One region of the Ligilactobacillus sp. UO.C109 genome, then DNA from elsewhere that is predicted to be linked to it. Evidence: predicted binding sites of a transcription regulator. Region 1 holds the regulator's gene; the other holds the start of a gene.
The links. Region 1 encodes Rex, which represses fermentation and respiration genes when NADH is low (regulators of the CRP and FNR family bind a similar motif). Its sites were predicted from a motif close to TTGTGAANTANTTCACAA; they were not measured.

Region 1 (8,355 bases):
AGGAATATTTTTATCAATGATTTTCTTTAAACTAGGAAGTACATGTGGTGGAAGGTTTCCAGCACCAAGAGCTTCTATAACTAAACCATTAGTATTACTTGTATCGCTAGCAATAAAATTAAAAAGTTCATTATCCATACCAGCATATGCTTTTAATAAATATACATGATTTACAACATTTTGGATAGGTAAGGCAGTATGTCTAAGTAACTCTTCAAAAAATGAAACTTTATGTTTAGATACTAAACCAATTGGTCCAAAAGTTGGAGTTCTAAAAGTTGCAACATTGGTTGTATGAGTTTTTGTAACATATCTAGCAGTATGAATTTCATCATTCATTACTACTAAAACACCTTTACCATGAGCTTCATCACTAGCAGCAGTTTGAATAGCTGTTTGAAAATTATGTAGACCATCAGATCCAATTTCATTTGCGGATCGCATTGCACCAGTAATAACGATAGGAAATTTACTAGGAATGGTTAAATCCAAAAAATAAGCAGTTTCTTCAAGAGTATCTGTACCGTGAGTGATAACAACACCATCAATATTTTCATCAGCAGCACGTAAAATTCTTTTTTCCAGTAGAAGCATTTGTTTAGGTCCAATATGTGGAGAAGGATAATTGAAAATATCTTCAGTAATTAAGTTTAATTTTCCAGCAAAAGGATTAGCAAATTGATTAAGAGGATTAGAAGAATCGGGAGATACAGCACCATTTTGATCTTCAGACATTGCAATTGTTCCACCAGTATGTAGTATTAATATGTTTTTCAAATTAAACCACCTCATAAGAATAAATATATGTAAGCTAATTATAACTACCTAAAAAATGAATGTCGAGAAAGAATTAAGATAACAGATTTTTAATCAATAAGTTAGTGTGATAAAATTATACGAGTAAAACTCAAACGAGGTGAATATAATTATGAAAATATTGGCAATAGATACGTCTAATAGACCTCTAAGTGTGGCAATATTAGAAGATAAAAGATTGTTAGCAGAAACTACTACTAATGTTTTAAAAAATCATAGTACTACACTTATGCCAATTGTAGAAGATTTATTAAAAAAAGCTGCAACAACGATTCAAGAAATAGATAGATTTGTTGTTGCTAAAGGTCCAGGTTCATATACGGGTTTAAGAATAGGAGTTACTACGGCAAAGACTTTTGCGTTTACTTTAAATAAAGAATTGGTGGGGGTTTCTAGTTTAAAAGTATTGGCGGCAAACTATAAAAATACTAATAGGATTATTGTCCCTTTATTTGACGCTAGAAGACAAAATGTTTTTGCCGGGGTATATCGTTGGGAAAATGGAGAATTGGTTAATGTAATGCCTGACGGGCATATTTCTTTAGAAAAACTTCAAGAAAAATTAAAAGGCAATGAAATTGTCTTTGTGGGTGAAGATGCAATTAAGTTAGAAAAAGAAATTGGTGAATTCTTTACTGGAGAAGACTATATTTTTGCTGAAGGAAAAGATAATTATCCGTCAGCAATGGTGTTAGGTGTTTTAGGACAGAAAGAAAGCGTAGTAGAAAATATTAACGATTTTATTCCAGATTATTTGAGATTAACACAAGCTGAAAAGCAGTGGCTAGATAAGAATAGTGATGAAAAAATTAAGTACGTTAAAAAATTTAATGACCAATTATAAAACAATGTTTAAACAATATAAGAAAGTTTATTCTTTTGAGGAATGTTTATATCAAAATAGAATTACTTTAAGGCAAGCTATAGTTACAGATATTAATAGTTTTCTACAAATTGAAGAAGACGTTTATGATGGAAAAACACCATGGAATCATACAGCGTTTTTGCAAGAAATGTTGAACAATAGACGTTCGATTTATATATCTGCAGTAGCTAAAAATGAAGTTATTGCATTTATAGGTGTAGACTTTTATCCATTAAAATGTGAAGCACATATTACTAATTTTGCAGTTGTTACTCCATATCAAGGACAAGGACTAGCAAAGTTTATGATGAAAAAAGTAATGGATTTTTGCAAAGATGAAGGCTATAAAGTAATTTCTTTAGAAGTGAACAATAATAACATTATTGCGAAATCATTGTACGCTAAAATGGGTTTTAAAGAAGGAAAATTCTTAAAAAATTATTATACTGAAACTTTGGAAGATGCAATAGAAATGTACGTCTATTTATAATTTAAAATTTAAGGTGGAGAATAATGGATAAAAAAGATAATATAATTTTAGCTTTTGAATCTAGTTGTGATGAGACAAGTGTAGCAGTAGTAAAAAATGGAAATGAAATCTTGTCAAACATAGTTGCAACTCAAGTGGCTAGTCATCAAAGATTTGGTGGGGTTGTTCCAGAAGTTGCTTCAAGACATCACATTGAACAGATAACATATTGCATACAAGATGCTCTTGATGAAGCTAATATAGATTACGAGGACTTGGATGCGATAGCAGTGACTTATGGTCCAGGGTTAGTGGGTGCTTTATTAGTAGGTGTAGCTGCTGCTAAAGCCATTGCATTTGCACATAATTTACCATTAATTCCAGTAAATCATATGGCTGGACATATCTATGCCGCAAGATTTATAGGAGAGATAAAATTTCCAGCTTTAGCTTTATTAGTATCGGGAGGACATACTGAATTAGTATATATGCCTGAGGAAAATAAATTCCAAATAATTGGTGAAACTCGTGACGATGCAGCTGGAGAAGCTTTTGATAAAGTAGGTAGAGTAATGGGAATGAAGTATCCGTCTGGTAAGGAAATCGATGAATTAGCTAAAACGGGGAAAGATACTTTTAATTTTCCAAGAGCGATGGAGAAAGAAGATAACTTTGATTTTAGTTTCAGTGGTTTGAAGAGTGCGTTTATTAACACTGTACATCATGCTAGTCAAATTGGAGAAAAACTTGATAAGGCAGATTTAGCTACAAGTTTTGAACAAAGTGTAGTTGATGTATTAAGTAGCAAAACTGTCAAAGCATTGGGACATTTTAAGGTAAAACAATTAATTCTTGCTGGAGGCGTAGCTGCTAATCAAGGATTAAGAACAAGATTAGATAAGGAATTAACAGCATTTAAAGATGTAGAATTGTTGAAAGCACCTTTGAAATTATGTGGTGATAATGCAGCGATGATAGGTGCTGCTGGATATGTGGCTTTCAAGCATGGTGTTCGAGCTGACATGACATTGAATGCTGAACCAAGTCTAGAATTTGAATGGATGGTAGAAAAATAAAAAGATGTGAGACTTAGTATGACTAGAGTGAGCATAACTCTGGTATTAAGTCTTACATCTTTTTTATTGTAATCCTTCTAATTCTAAACTTAGTTCAGTCCATTTACTTTCGGCTTCATTTAAATCATTTGTTGCCTTAGATAGCTTTGTGTGTAACTCATCCATTTTTTGTGGATCATTGAAATTATCAGGTAGTGTCATTTCTTGCTCTATATTAGTTTTTAATTCTTCAAGACGTTCCATTTCAGATTCAGCATCATCAACTAAACGTTGTAATTTACGCTGTTGTTTTTGTAATTCTTTACTTTTCTTATAGTTAAGTTGCTTTTGAGAAGTTTTTGAAACTTGTTGATCATCTTGAGATTGTTCTGCCTCTTTAGCTGCTTCAATTGCTTCTAATTCAGCTTTTTTCTCTAAATAATAATCATAGTTACCAAGGTATAAGTTACTTCCCTCTGGAGTGATTTCAAGAACGGTATCAGCGACTTGATTGATGAAGTAACGGTCATGGGAAACAAATAAGATGGTTCCTTCAAAATCAATTAAAGCACTCTCTAATACTTCTTTACTATCTATATCTAAATGATTAGTGGGTTCGTCGAGCATTAAGAAATTATCTTCTTGTAGAGCAAGTTTTGTTAATGTTAATCTGGCCTTTTCCCCACCAGAAAGATTATGTACTACTTTTTTAACATCATCACCGACAAATAAGAAACTACCTAATAATGAGCGAACGTCTTTTTCTAACATATTAGGATGATCATCCCAGATTTCATTTAAGACAGTTTTTTTATCATGTAGGTTTTGTTGTTCCTGATCGTAGTACCCAGTTTGAACATTAGTACCAAAAGTAGCAGATCCATGGATGAAAGGAATATTTCCTAAAATACTCTTTAGTAAGGTGGATTTGCCAATTCCATTAGGTCCGACAACAGCCATTGCATGATGTTTGCGTAATTCGAAAGTGATAGGATTTGAAATAACTTTTGAATCATAGCCAATAGCAGCATCTGTAACCTTTAAAACTACATTTCCACTTTCCTTGCTAGCATGAAATTTAAAATGAGGGCCTTTTTCTTCACCTTCAGGACGCTCTAATCTATCCATTTTCTCTAATTGTTTTCTTTTACTTTGAGCTCTTTTAGTTGTGGAAGCTCGAACTAAGTTTTTATTAACAAAATCCTCTAATTTTTGAATTTTCACTTGTTGCTTTTCATATTCTTTCCATTGAGTACGCAAGCGAGAAGCTTTTTCTTCAATATAATGAGAATAATTTCCAACATAATGACTAGAATGTTGATGACTTAATTCATAAACTTCATTGACAACTTTATCTAAGAAGTAGCGGTCATGTGAAACAATTAAAAGGGCACCGGTATAACCTTGGATATAATTTTCTAACCAAGTCAAAGTTTCAATGTCGAGGTGGTTAGTAGGTTCGTCAAGGATTAATAAATCACGTTTTTCTAAAAGTAATTTAGCTAAAGCTAAACGAGTTTTTTGTCCACCTGATAAGTCAGAAACCATTTTTCCATAGTCTTCTTCAAAGAATTGGAAACCATGTAAAACAGCTTTTACTTCATTTTCATAACCATAACCATTATTTTCTTGGAAGTCATGTTGTAATTGATCATATTGATTTAATAATTGTTGATATTCCTTAGATTCATGTGGAATTGACGGAGAAGCAATCTTTTCTTCAAGTTGATGAATCTTAGCTTCCATCTTTTGCAAGGGTTCAAAGACACTTAACATTTCATCTAATACATTTTTAGTAGATTCTAATCCTGTATGTTGTGCTAAATATCCAATAGTTAAATCTCGTTTAGTAACGATTTTTCCTTCATCTGGAAGTGATTCACCGATTAACATTTTTATTAGTGTAGATTTTCCTGCTCCGTTGCGACCAACAAGTGCGATCTTGGAATTATCTTTTATATCAAGATTGACATTCTCAAAAAGGATATCTGCTCCAAAATGTCGGGCAACTTGCTGTGCTTGTAAAAGTAGCATAAAATCACCTTTTCTATTAATTTACTGTATTATAACACTAAGACGATTTATAGTGTAACATAGAAATTTCACAAATAAAAACGTTAAAGATGATAATTAAGCCAATATATTGTATAATTGTGGAGCTATGTGTTAAACTTATGTTAAATATTTCACGAAAAGAGGAAAGTCTAATGGCAGAAGTAAAGATTCCGCAGGCTACTGCAAAACGTCTACCGATATATTATCGTTATCTAAGACTATTATCTAATTCTGGAAAGAATAGAGTTTCTTCAACAGAATTAGCTGAAGCCGTAAAAGTAGATTCTGCTACTATTCGACGTGATTTTTCGTATTTTGGTGCTTTAGGTAAACGTGGTTACGGATATGATGTACAAAGTTTACTTGATTTTTTTACTAAGCAATTAAATCAAGATACGTTAACTAATGTTGCTTTGGTTGGGGTTGGTAATTTAGGACATGCTTTATTGAACTTTAATTTCCATCAAAGTAATCATGTAAGAATTAGTGCAGCATTTGATGTAAATGAAGATATTACGGGAACAATTCAAAGTGGAATTCCAGTATATCCAATGTCTGATATGAAAGAACAATTAAAGTTACAGCAAATTGAAATTGTAATTTTAACTGTTCCAGCTCCTGTAGCACAAAAAGTTACAGATGAGTTAGTGGAAGTTGGTGTAAGGGGAATATTGAATTTTACACCACTTAGAATTACTGTACCAGAAAATATACGTGTGCAAAATGTAGATTTGACGAATGAAATGGAAACTTTGATTTATTTCTTGAATCATTTTGGAAGCACAGAAGAGTAGTGTTACATAGAAGACCGAAATGAGTCTCAAAATAAAAATTGCTGAAGATTATGATGTTATCTAATCACATTAATCTTCAGCAATTTTTTGATATTAATAACTTCTAAAGCGATGATAGAAGTATAATAAACAAGTTTAGAAATATATGACTAAAAGTAGAAGTAATAATCGTTCCAGTCCGATAGTAAATATAGCAAAACAAAAGGCCAATACTAGCATAGATAAGGAAATGACCATCCATATGAGCTAAACTAAATAGAAGACTGGAAATTAAGGCAGCAGGTAGAAAAGGGATGAATCTTGAAAAATTTCCAAATAAAACTTTTCTAAAAATTAACTCTTCCATTACAGGTGCAACAATTCCAGGTACTAAAATGTAGTATGGGTAATGGTGAACAATTTCTAACAATAGGTTAGTATTAGCTGAATATGATGAAAAATGAAAAAGTCCTGATTCGATACGAGATAATCCAATTTGAATTATGAGGGCACCGACCATACCAAGGATACTCCAGAGTAAAATAGATTTAAGTTTAATAGTTTTATATTCTAATTTATTTTTAAAAGAGAATCTATGATTGAGATAAACAATAAACAACATGCAGAGTATTCCAATAATAGTTTCAACCAAATAAAAATTATGACTTTGATTATAAAAAATATTGAATATTGCTAACAAAATTTGATAACCAATATAGGTTAGCAATAAGGGAATAGAATTTCTTTGTTCCAAATTAATTATCACCTTTCATTTTTAAGTTTAATTGTACCATTAACAGGTCAAATAAAAAAATTAGCACTCTAATGTGTCGAGTGATAAAAAATACTTGCAATTTATATTTAAAGTGGTTATAGTATTAATTGTAGTTAGCACTCAAGAGTTGAGAGTGCTAAATGATACAGATGATTGATATTGGAGGGATTAGACGTGCTTAAACCATTAGGAGATCGCGTTGTTTTAAAAGTTCAAAAGGAAGAAGAACAATCCATTGGTGGAATTGTTATCGCAAGTAATGCAAAAGAAAAGCCTACAACAGGTGAAGTAATTGCTGTTGGTAACGGACGTATCTTAGACAATGGACAAAGGGTTGAACCTGAAGTAAAAGTTGGTCAATCAGTTGTTTTTGATAAGTATGCTGGTTCTGAAGTTAAATATGAAGGCGAAGAATATTTAGTAATCCGTGAAAATGACATTATTGCGGTTATAGATTAATTTTTAATTAATTTGAGGTGAAGAGATTTATGGCAAAGGAAATTAAGTTTTCAGAAGATGCTCGTTCAAAGATGTTGAAGGGTGTAGATAAATTAGCAAATACAGTAAAATCAACTATTGGTCCTAAAGGCCGTAATGTTGTTTTGGAACAATCTTATGGTTCCCCCACAATTACAAATGATGGTGTAACAATTGCTAAGGCTATTGATTTAGAAGATCATTTCGAAAATATGGGAGCAAAATTGGTGTCTGAAGTTGCTTCTAAGACAAATGATATTGCAGGTGATGGTACAACAACTGCTACTGTTTTAACACAAGCTATTGTAAATGAAGGTATGAAGAATGTAACTGCTGGTGCAAACCCAGTTGGAATTCGTCGTGGTATTGAATTAGCAACTAAGGCTGCAGTTGATGCATTACATGAAATGTCCCATACAGTAGAATCCAAGAGTGATATTGCACAAGTTGCTTCTATTTCATCTGCTAACGAAGAAGTTGGTAAATTAATTGCCGATGCTATGGAAAAAGTTGGTAATGATGGTGTTATTACAATTGAAGAATCTAAAGGTATCGATACTTCTTTAGATGTTGTTGAAGGTATGCAATTTGATAGAGGATATCTATCACAATATATGGTAACTGATAATGATAAGATGGAAGCTGATTTAGATAATCCATACATTTTATTAACAGATAAGAAGATTTCAAACATTCAAGAAGTATTACCATTATTGCAATCAATTGTACAACAAGGTCGTCCATTATTGATTATTGCTGATGATGTAGACGGTGAAGCATTACCTACACTTGTTTTGAACAAGATTCGTGGAACATTTAACGTTGTTGCAGTTAAAGCTCCAGGATTTGGCGATCGTCGTAAGGCAATGTTACAAGATATTGCTACATTGACAGGTGCTACTGTTATCACAGATGACTTAGGCTTACAATTGAAAGATACAACAGTTGAACAATTAGGTTCTGCTGGAAAAGTAACAGTAACTAAGGAAAATACAACAATTGTTGAAGGTGCTGGTGATAAGGACAAGATTGCTGAACGTGTAGAACAAATTAAGAAGCAAATTAGTGAA
Region 2 (8,355 bases), on a different contig from region 1:
TTTAAAAATTTCTTCCCACAATTTGTCAACTGCTGCATCACCCTTTAAATCAGGGAAAACTTTTTCAGCCCATTTAACACCAGCTGCACCAACAACAGTCCAGCTTAAATCGTTATTTTGAGTGGCTTTTCGTACAACATTTAAAGCTTTACCATTAGCTTTTTGGAATGTAGATACACGATTATGATCTAATCCGTTAAAAGAATCAGGATCTTCAGAGATAACAGAAATACGTGCAGCTTTATTATCAGCAATATATTCAGCTTCTTTTACAAGATAGTCAGGAATATTTTCAAGACGTTCTTGATTGGCAAATTCTAAAAATTGACGAGAAGTAAATGTATCTGACCACTTAACCATAACTTCACTTGCCCCAGCAGCATATGCTTCTTTAACAATTAAGTGAGCTAATTCTTGTTGTTCAACGTTAATGTATAATACAACTGGTTGGTTTAGTTGGACATTTACACCAATTTTAACAATTAATTCAGCATATTTTTGTAGTTTTTCTTTAAAATTTGGAATTGTCATAACGGACCTCCATTCAAAGTAGATTTGTAAATTTAATATATCATAAATACCATAAAAACTGACAATAAAAGCACTGGATTTGTTATACTTTTAATGAAAACATATTTTGAAGAGGGACGGATGTTAATGAAAAAAATAAAAGTAATGACGGTTTTTGGAACAAGGCCAGAAGCAATAAAAATGGCACCGTTAGTATTGGAATTACAAAAACAAAGTCAGCGTTTTGAAGCAATTACAACAGTATCTGCACAACATCGCGAAATGTTAGACCAAGTTTTAGATATTTTTCATATCAAGCCTGACTATGATTTAAATATTATGCATGCCAGACAAACTTTAACTGATATAACTTCTAATGTACTAATCAATCTAGATAAAATCTTAAAAGAGGCTAAGCCGGATATTGTATTAGTTCATGGGGATACAACAACTACATTTGCTGCAAGTGTAGCAGCATTTTATAATCAAATACCTATTGGACATGTGGAAGCTGGACTTAGAACATGGGAAAAATATTCCCCATATCCTGAAGAAATGAATCGCCAAATGACAGATGCGATGACAGACTTGTATTTTGCTCCTACAACTCAAAGTAAAGCTAATTTGCTTAAAGAAAACCATAAAGAAGATAATATCTATATTACAGGAAATACAGCTATAGATGCACTTAAACAAACAGTAGATAAAGGGTATCACCATGATATTCTAGATAAGGTTTCTCCTGATAATAAATTAATTTTACTAACAATGCATCGTCGCGAAAATCAGGGAGAACCTATGAGACGTGTGTTTAAAGTAATTCGTGAAGTAGTTGAATCAAGAGAAGATGTAGAAGTTATTTATCCAGTTCATTTAAGTCCGGCAGTTCAAGAAGCAGCAAAAGAAATTTTAGGAAATACAGAAAGAATACACTTGATTTCACCACTTGATGTTGTTGACTTTCATAATTTAGCAGCTAGAAGTTACTTTATTATGACAGATTCTGGTGGTGTTCAAGAAGAAGCACCTTCATTAGGTAAACCGGTATTAGTATTGAGAGATACAACTGAACGTCCAGAGGGTGTAGAAGCAGGTACTTTAAAATTAGTCGGTACAGAGTCTGAAAAAGTAAAGGAAGAAATGGAAAAGTTGCTAGATAATGATGCTGAATATCAAAGAATGGCACAAGCAAAGAATCCATATGGCGATGGAAAGGCATCGGAACGAATTTTAGATGCAATTGCGTATTATTTTGGTGTGACAGATAAAAAGCCAATAGAGTTTGAATAATAGTAATAGGACTAGTTGTTTTCTGACGACTAGTTTTATTTTTTTACAATTTGTGAAAAAGATATCAATCTGTACTATTAAAATACTTTTGTGAAAAAATACACTTGAAATTAATCAACAATTGCATTATAGTAGTTACTGTAAGGTACTACTATAAGGAGGTGAAGATCAAATGCTTGATATATCAACAATTATGAGAAAATATGGGTTCAATGAATCAGAAATAAAAGTTTATCTCACCTTAATTAATCATGAACAGATGACAGGGTATGAAGTTAGCAAATTATCTGGTGTGGCTCGTTCAAAAGTTTACAATGTCTTAGAAAATTTAATACAAAAGAATATGGTTTTAGTAAATCAAACAGAAAATAAGATGTACCGTGCAATTCCTACAGATGAATTTTTAGCAAGACTTGAGCATATTTTTAAGAATGACTTAAAAAATCTGAAGCAAGGCTTTAAAGAGATTAAAGAACCTAAACGAGATGCTGGACACCTTTGGAAGATTAATGATTACACAAGTATGATTGAAAAAATAAAATATGTTATCAGTAACGCAAAAGAAAGTATATATATTCAAATATGGACTTCTGATATTGATGATGAGCTGATTAATTTAATAAAATTGGCAGAAAAACGACTTACTAAAGTAGTTATTATTTTGTTCAAAGATAGTGAAGATAATTTTGATTTTAAAAATATGTATTACCATGGTTTTGAAAAGGATAAGTTATCAGATTTCGGTTCTCGTTGGATTAATGTTGTTGCAGATAACAAGCAAGTAGTGTACGGCACTATTAATCATTATACAACAAATGTAATTTGGACAGAAAATACAGCTATGATAAGTTTAGCTTCAGAATATGTAAAACATGATGCGTATACTTTGAAGATTTTTAGAGATTTACCGGAAGATCTAAAGAAAGAGTATGGTGTGGATTTTGAAGGAGTAAGGGAAATTTATTGAGAGGATAGTGAAAGAAAATGGTTAGGTATATATTATTAACAATGGTTGTAATTGTAAACGGATACTTTGCAACTGTATTTATCCGTGATTTATTGAAACATAAGCAGGAATTTAAGGAAGAACCAGCTGATTCCAAATGGTTAGCATTGTCATCATTTATTATATTCTTTTTATCAACATTTGGAATTTCTGATTTTGCAATTGGTACTGTTCTATATCAAAAAGCTAAATGGGTAAGCATGAAAAAATTGCCAGGAACTTTGAATACAGAATGCGTAATACCTGTAGCAGTTATGGCTTTGAGCTATATTACTGGAATATCAGTTGGTATCAAAACTTTATTGGTTTGTATCATTTGCCAAGTTATCGGTGCATATTTAGGACCACGTTTTGTAGTTAAATTGCCAGAAAAAACCATTAAAGTTTTTGTAGGGATTGGTTTAATTATCGCTTCACTTTTGATCGTTGCTGGTCAGTTAAAATTAATTCCTTCAAATGGGACTGCAACAGAATTATATGGTTGGAAACTGATTTTAGCAGGATTTTTACTTTTTGTATATGGTGCGTTGAATAACATTGGGATTGGATCATATGCGTTGACAATGGTGACAGTATATTTACTAGGATTAAATCCAATTGCAGCTTTTCCTATTATGATGGGGGCATGTACATTCTCTGTTCCGGTTGGTTCAGTTCAATTTATTAAATTGGATGACTATAGTAGAAAAATAACTCTATTCACTGCAACTTTTGGGGTGTTAGGTGTATTAGTAGCTGTATTCTTGGTAAAGCAACTAAATACATATCTTTTAAATTGGTTAGTAGTAATTGTCTTGCTATATAGTGCCTATACTATGTTATCAAAGCAAAAAGAAGAAGCTTAGGGAGGAAATATAAATGTTAATTTTAAAAAAAGATGATATAAAAAAGTGTTTTACAATGAGAGATGCGATTGAAGCAGATAAAGAAGCTTTAGAGATATATTCTGAAGGAAAAGCTAAGGTGCCATTAAGAACCAATATTGATATAGATGAAAAAAATGGACAAAATCTTTATATGCCAGCTTATGTTGGAGGAAACCAAGCTGCTGCTGGATTAAAAATCGTTTCTGTTTATCCTGATAATATTTCTAAGGGTTTACCAAGTGTGCCAGCGACAGTAATAACTTTAGATGCTGATACTGGAGAATTAGGTGCGGTAATTGAAGGTACTTATTTGACACAGTTAAGAACGGGGGCTGTTCAAGGTGCAGCCACAGAGTTATTAGCTAGAAAAGATGCTAAAGTTGGAGCTTTGATAGGGACTGGTGGACAAGCAGCAACACAACTAGAAGCAATGATAGAAGTTAGAGATTTAGAAGAAATTAGAATTTTTGATATAGATTTTAGCAGGGCTAAAAAGTTTGCTGAATTAATGGCAGATAAATTCAATAAAAATATTTATCCATGTCAAACTGCTAAAGAATGTGTTGAAAATGCCGATATTATTACAACAGTTACTACTTCAAAACGTGCAACTTTCAATGATGAATGGATTAAACCAGGAGCACATATTAATGGGATTGGAGCATATACGCCAGAAATGTGTGAAATACCATGTGAAACAATAAAAAGAGCTAAAACCATTGTTTTTGATACCCTTGATGGAGTTTGGCAAGAAGCTGGTGATTTTATTCAACCATTAAATAAAGGTGAAATTAGTAAAGATATGATTACTGGTGAGTTAGGACAATTAGTGGCAGGAAAAATAAAAGGTAGAACTAGTGATGATGAAATAACTATTTTTAAAACAGTTGGAACAGCTGTTTTAGATGTTTATATTGCAGATAAGATTGTAAAAAAAGCACAAGCTAATGGATATGGACACGAGTTTGAATTAAATTAAAGAGTTAGCAATTAAAAAAGGAAGCAAAGATCAAAAAAATCTTTGCTTCCTTTTAACATTATTTTTTCTTAAATTTAGTATATATCAAACTAATTACTAAAAGAATTAATCCAACGATTGAGGTAATCATCCCTAGTTTCAAACCTGGAATATTATAGACTAATTTAACTTTATGTGTGCCTTGAGGGAGTTTTAATCCTACAAAAGCTTGGTTAGTTCTAATAACAGGAGCTTTTTTTCCATCTACTGTGGCAGTCCAACCGGTAGAATAAGGAATTGAAGAAGTTAATATTCCAGTGCGATTAGTAGTTATTTTTCCTTCAAGACCGTGCTTATTGAATTTTAAGTTTTGAAGTGCATGTTTTTGAATTTTAGCTACTTCTTTATCGTAACTAGTATTTAATGGTTCAGCATAAACCTTTAATTTAAAACTATAAGTTCCCATTTTTGAAGGAGTAAGTTTTAAAGTTTCCGGTAAATTCTTGAAATATCCCATATTCATGGTTCCACTGTTTACGATTTTAAAGAATGAAGTTTTGCTTTGACGAGGTTGAGCAATTGTTTCAGTTCCAAGATTAGAGCTGATATTTAAAGCATAACTCATATCAGGTGATCCCTTCAAAACATGATATCTAAAGTATTTATAGTAGGCCAATTTTTCATTAGCAGCTAGGAGACCATTAGTTAGATCATCTGTTTGATTTTTTTCTTCCAGTGCAATTTGTTTCTTGAAAGAAAATGGAGTGTACTTGATATCATTTATTTCAACATGTAATTCTACATTTTGAGGAAGATTATTCTTTTCCTTCAATTTATCTAATTGTAAAACAAGTTTGTAAGTTTCATTAGCATCAAGTTTTTCTAAGTTATTAGTATCAATAACATTTCCACGACTAGAAACCAATACATAAGGAATGTCAATTACATCAGTATTGGAAATTTTAGCTTTTTTCAATCCTTTGGCATTATTACTAGATGTAAAGACTGCCTTACTTAATAAGCGTTCCTTTTGAGAGACACTGAGTTTATCGTAATTCTTAGGAGTGATAGCAGTATCTTGCCAATAAAGCAAAGGAAAATTATTTTTAGTAGCATATCTACGTGTTTGTTGGTTTTTACTAGAATTTTGGTTTACATCATAGATTAAACGAGTAGTTTTATCGAGATGATAACCATATGGAATTTTAGTATCATTTTCTTGATTCAACTGAGTAAATAAATATTTAACTCCTAAAAAGTTTAAGATCACTGAGCGGTCATCAAACTGTTGCAGAGGCACATTAGTTTCATATTGGACATTTTGCATATTTAAAGCAAACTGACCTATATATTTGTTTTGTAAGGAATAATATGAACTAAGTCCATGCAATTTTTCGTTAAGAGTGTTATACATTTTAAAGTCTTCACCTAAGTAATAGTTATTACTAATAGTAGAAACTTTAAAAGTATTATCATTATCAATATCTGAATCTAAACCAGCATAACGTTGATTTTGCAATTTATCATAAGCACCAGCTGGTAACATTTCATTAGCAAAACCTCCATTATAAGGTGTTTCAAAATAAATAGCATTTAAAATAACATTTAACAATACTAAAATATTTGTCCATCGATAAGCGTGTTTATAATCAATGAAACGTAACCAAAAAATCAAACCTAAAAATACAAATAAGAAGATGATAGGAATAAATAATTTTTCACTATTTTGGAAATAATAATTAATACCTACAATACTGATATAAATAGCAGTAGTAATTGTAATGTACTTTAACATTTTTGGAGATAGTTTCTTAACATGTTCTAGTAAAATACATACAGATAATGAAACTGGTAAGCAAAGCATTAGAGTCCAACGATTTGAAGGAGACATTAAACCATTGAATGCTGCACCAAAAGCGGGGAATAAAAGCATAATCCCACTAAGGATGAAGATAGCAGTCATAACTGGATATTTTCGATACTTAGCAAGGACATAAATTACTCCGAAAAAGGCGATGCTAGAAAAACCTAAAGCACTCCAAAAGTAAAAATCACGGTTTCCACCATTAATTAGCTGCGATGGTAAGGCTAAGTAATAGTAAAGTGGATAAAATTTTAACCCATTGGCGAAAGTACTTCCAGCTCGAGTAGAGTTTTGTACTGCAAGTAATTCAGGGATTAAAAGTACAGAGCTCAGTAACAAACTTAAAATAGTAGAACCTGCGAGCTTCCGAAATACTAAGAAGTAATTTAAAGTCTTACGATAAGTGAAAAAGACTCGAATTACTAAATAAATCATAGCTCCAATACCTAAAATAAAGGCAAAATAAAAGTTATTGATTAACATCCAAGTGAATGCAAATGTCAGCAGCCAAGCGGATTTTTCTTGCAAAACTTTTTCTAAACCTAAGATAATTAGTGGAAAAATTATGAATGCAGTTGTGAAAAAAGGTTGTGCAACGTTGGCGTATAAAAGATACGCATTAAAAATATAAACCATCGCTCCTGGAATAATAACTGACTTTTTCAAGTCGAAATGATTAGCAAAATATGTAAAAGCTAATCCAGCAAAATATAATCGTAAAATAATCATTAACTGATAAGCAAAAATTATTTTATTTGCAGGAAATAGTAGGGTTAGGTAAGCAAAGATATCTCCAACTGTATAATAAGAATAAATTTGAAAAGTATCAGCACCTAATCCGTATTTCCAAGACCAAGTCGTTATACCAGAAAAGGGATGGTGTAAAAATTCAATTAAAGCTTTGCGATAATTAATTAATAGAGGTAAATGTTGTTGAGAACCATCTATTTGCCAAATTAATGAATGGCCTGAAAAATAATAGGAGCCATAAACAAAAAAAGCGACTATCGCAAATGAAATTGAATACCAAATAAATAGTTTTTTGAAATCTTTTTTTTCAAATGAGAAATTCACGAAAGAAAACCTCCTAATATGCTCACAACATATTTTACCGTAATTAGTAAAAAGTGTGAATGATTAGGAGGTTTTTAAAAGAATATTTAATTAATCTCGTTTTTTAAAAATGAAAAATTTACTAAAAAAGTAATTCAGAACTACGATTACTACTTGGTCAATAAGTTTAGTCAAACTACTATTAGCATGCAGTAAAGAAATACCAACAAACATAATACTCGCATCAATGAAATAGGAAAGAATTCTATAGAAGAAAAAAGACCACATTTCAATGAAAAAAGCTTTAACAGTTGTATATTTTGAGCCAAAAACCCAAACTTTATTGGTGAAAAATGCAAATAAAACAGATAAGAACCAAGCAATAAAATTAGCCACTTGGTAGTTCCAATGCAAACCAGAGTCAAAAATGAAAAATACAACAAAGTTAATTAATGTTGTTAATCCTCCAAAAAATAAGTAGGCAATTACGCTTTGATATTTTTTGAAAAGCTTGAAAATCATTAATTTTCCTCCAATTTAGCAGCAAATTCACCGGCAAAGTTTTCTAAGATTTCAATATCTTCATCTGAATCAGGTGCAAGATTAATTTTTACATTTTCAGCACCCTTAGTAGCACCAGCCTTAGCTAATTGTGTTCCAAAATCGTCAACAGCTGTACAGAAGTATTCACCATAGAATGTATCGCCTGAACCTGCAACACCATAAACTTTACCTGATAGATCAACATCTGCCAAATCTTCATAGAAGTCCATTCCTTCATCAGGTAATGCCCCTTCGTCATATGTGT

Region 2: the regulator Rex is predicted to act here: its motif matches at 1,851-1,868, upstream of OZJ21_RS08270 (TrmB family transcriptional regulator).

Annotation. Positions count from the first base shown of each region.
Region 1 covers NZ_JAPSFH010000027.1:42,428-50,782, forward strand. Annotated here, with positions in the region: gene OZJ21_RS04480 (asparaginase) at 1-777, opposite strand, end outside; gene tsaB (tRNA (adenosine(37)-N6)-threonylcarbamoyltransferase complex dimerization subunit type 1 TsaB) at 929-1,660, shown strand; gene rimI (ribosomal protein S18-alanine N-acetyltransferase) at 1,647-2,171, shown strand; gene tsaD (tRNA (adenosine(37)-N6)-threonylcarbamoyltransferase complex transferase subunit TsaD) at 2,195-3,226, shown strand; gene OZJ21_RS04500 (ABC-F family ATP-binding cassette domain-containing protein) at 3,290-5,239, opposite strand; gene OZJ21_RS04505 (redox-sensing transcriptional repressor Rex) at 5,413-6,054, shown strand; gene OZJ21_RS04510 (CPBP family intramembrane glutamic endopeptidase) at 6,158-6,787, opposite strand; gene groES (co-chaperone GroES) at 6,983-7,267, shown strand; gene groL (chaperonin GroEL) at 7,297-8,355, shown strand, end outside.
Region 2 covers NZ_JAPSFH010000028.1:4,005-12,359, reverse strand. Annotated here, with positions in the region: gene OZJ21_RS08280 (aminopeptidase) at 1-531, opposite strand, end outside; gene wecB (non-hydrolyzing UDP-N-acetylglucosamine 2-epimerase) at 658-1,800, shown strand; gene OZJ21_RS08270 (TrmB family transcriptional regulator) at 1,973-2,767, shown strand; gene OZJ21_RS08265 (sulfite exporter TauE/SafE family protein) at 2,785-3,651, shown strand; gene OZJ21_RS08260 (ornithine cyclodeaminase family protein) at 3,665-4,651, shown strand; gene OZJ21_RS08255 (YfhO family protein) at 4,710-7,568, opposite strand; gene OZJ21_RS08250 (GtrA family protein) at 7,659-8,069, opposite strand; gene OZJ21_RS08245 (flavodoxin) at 8,069-8,355, opposite strand, start outside.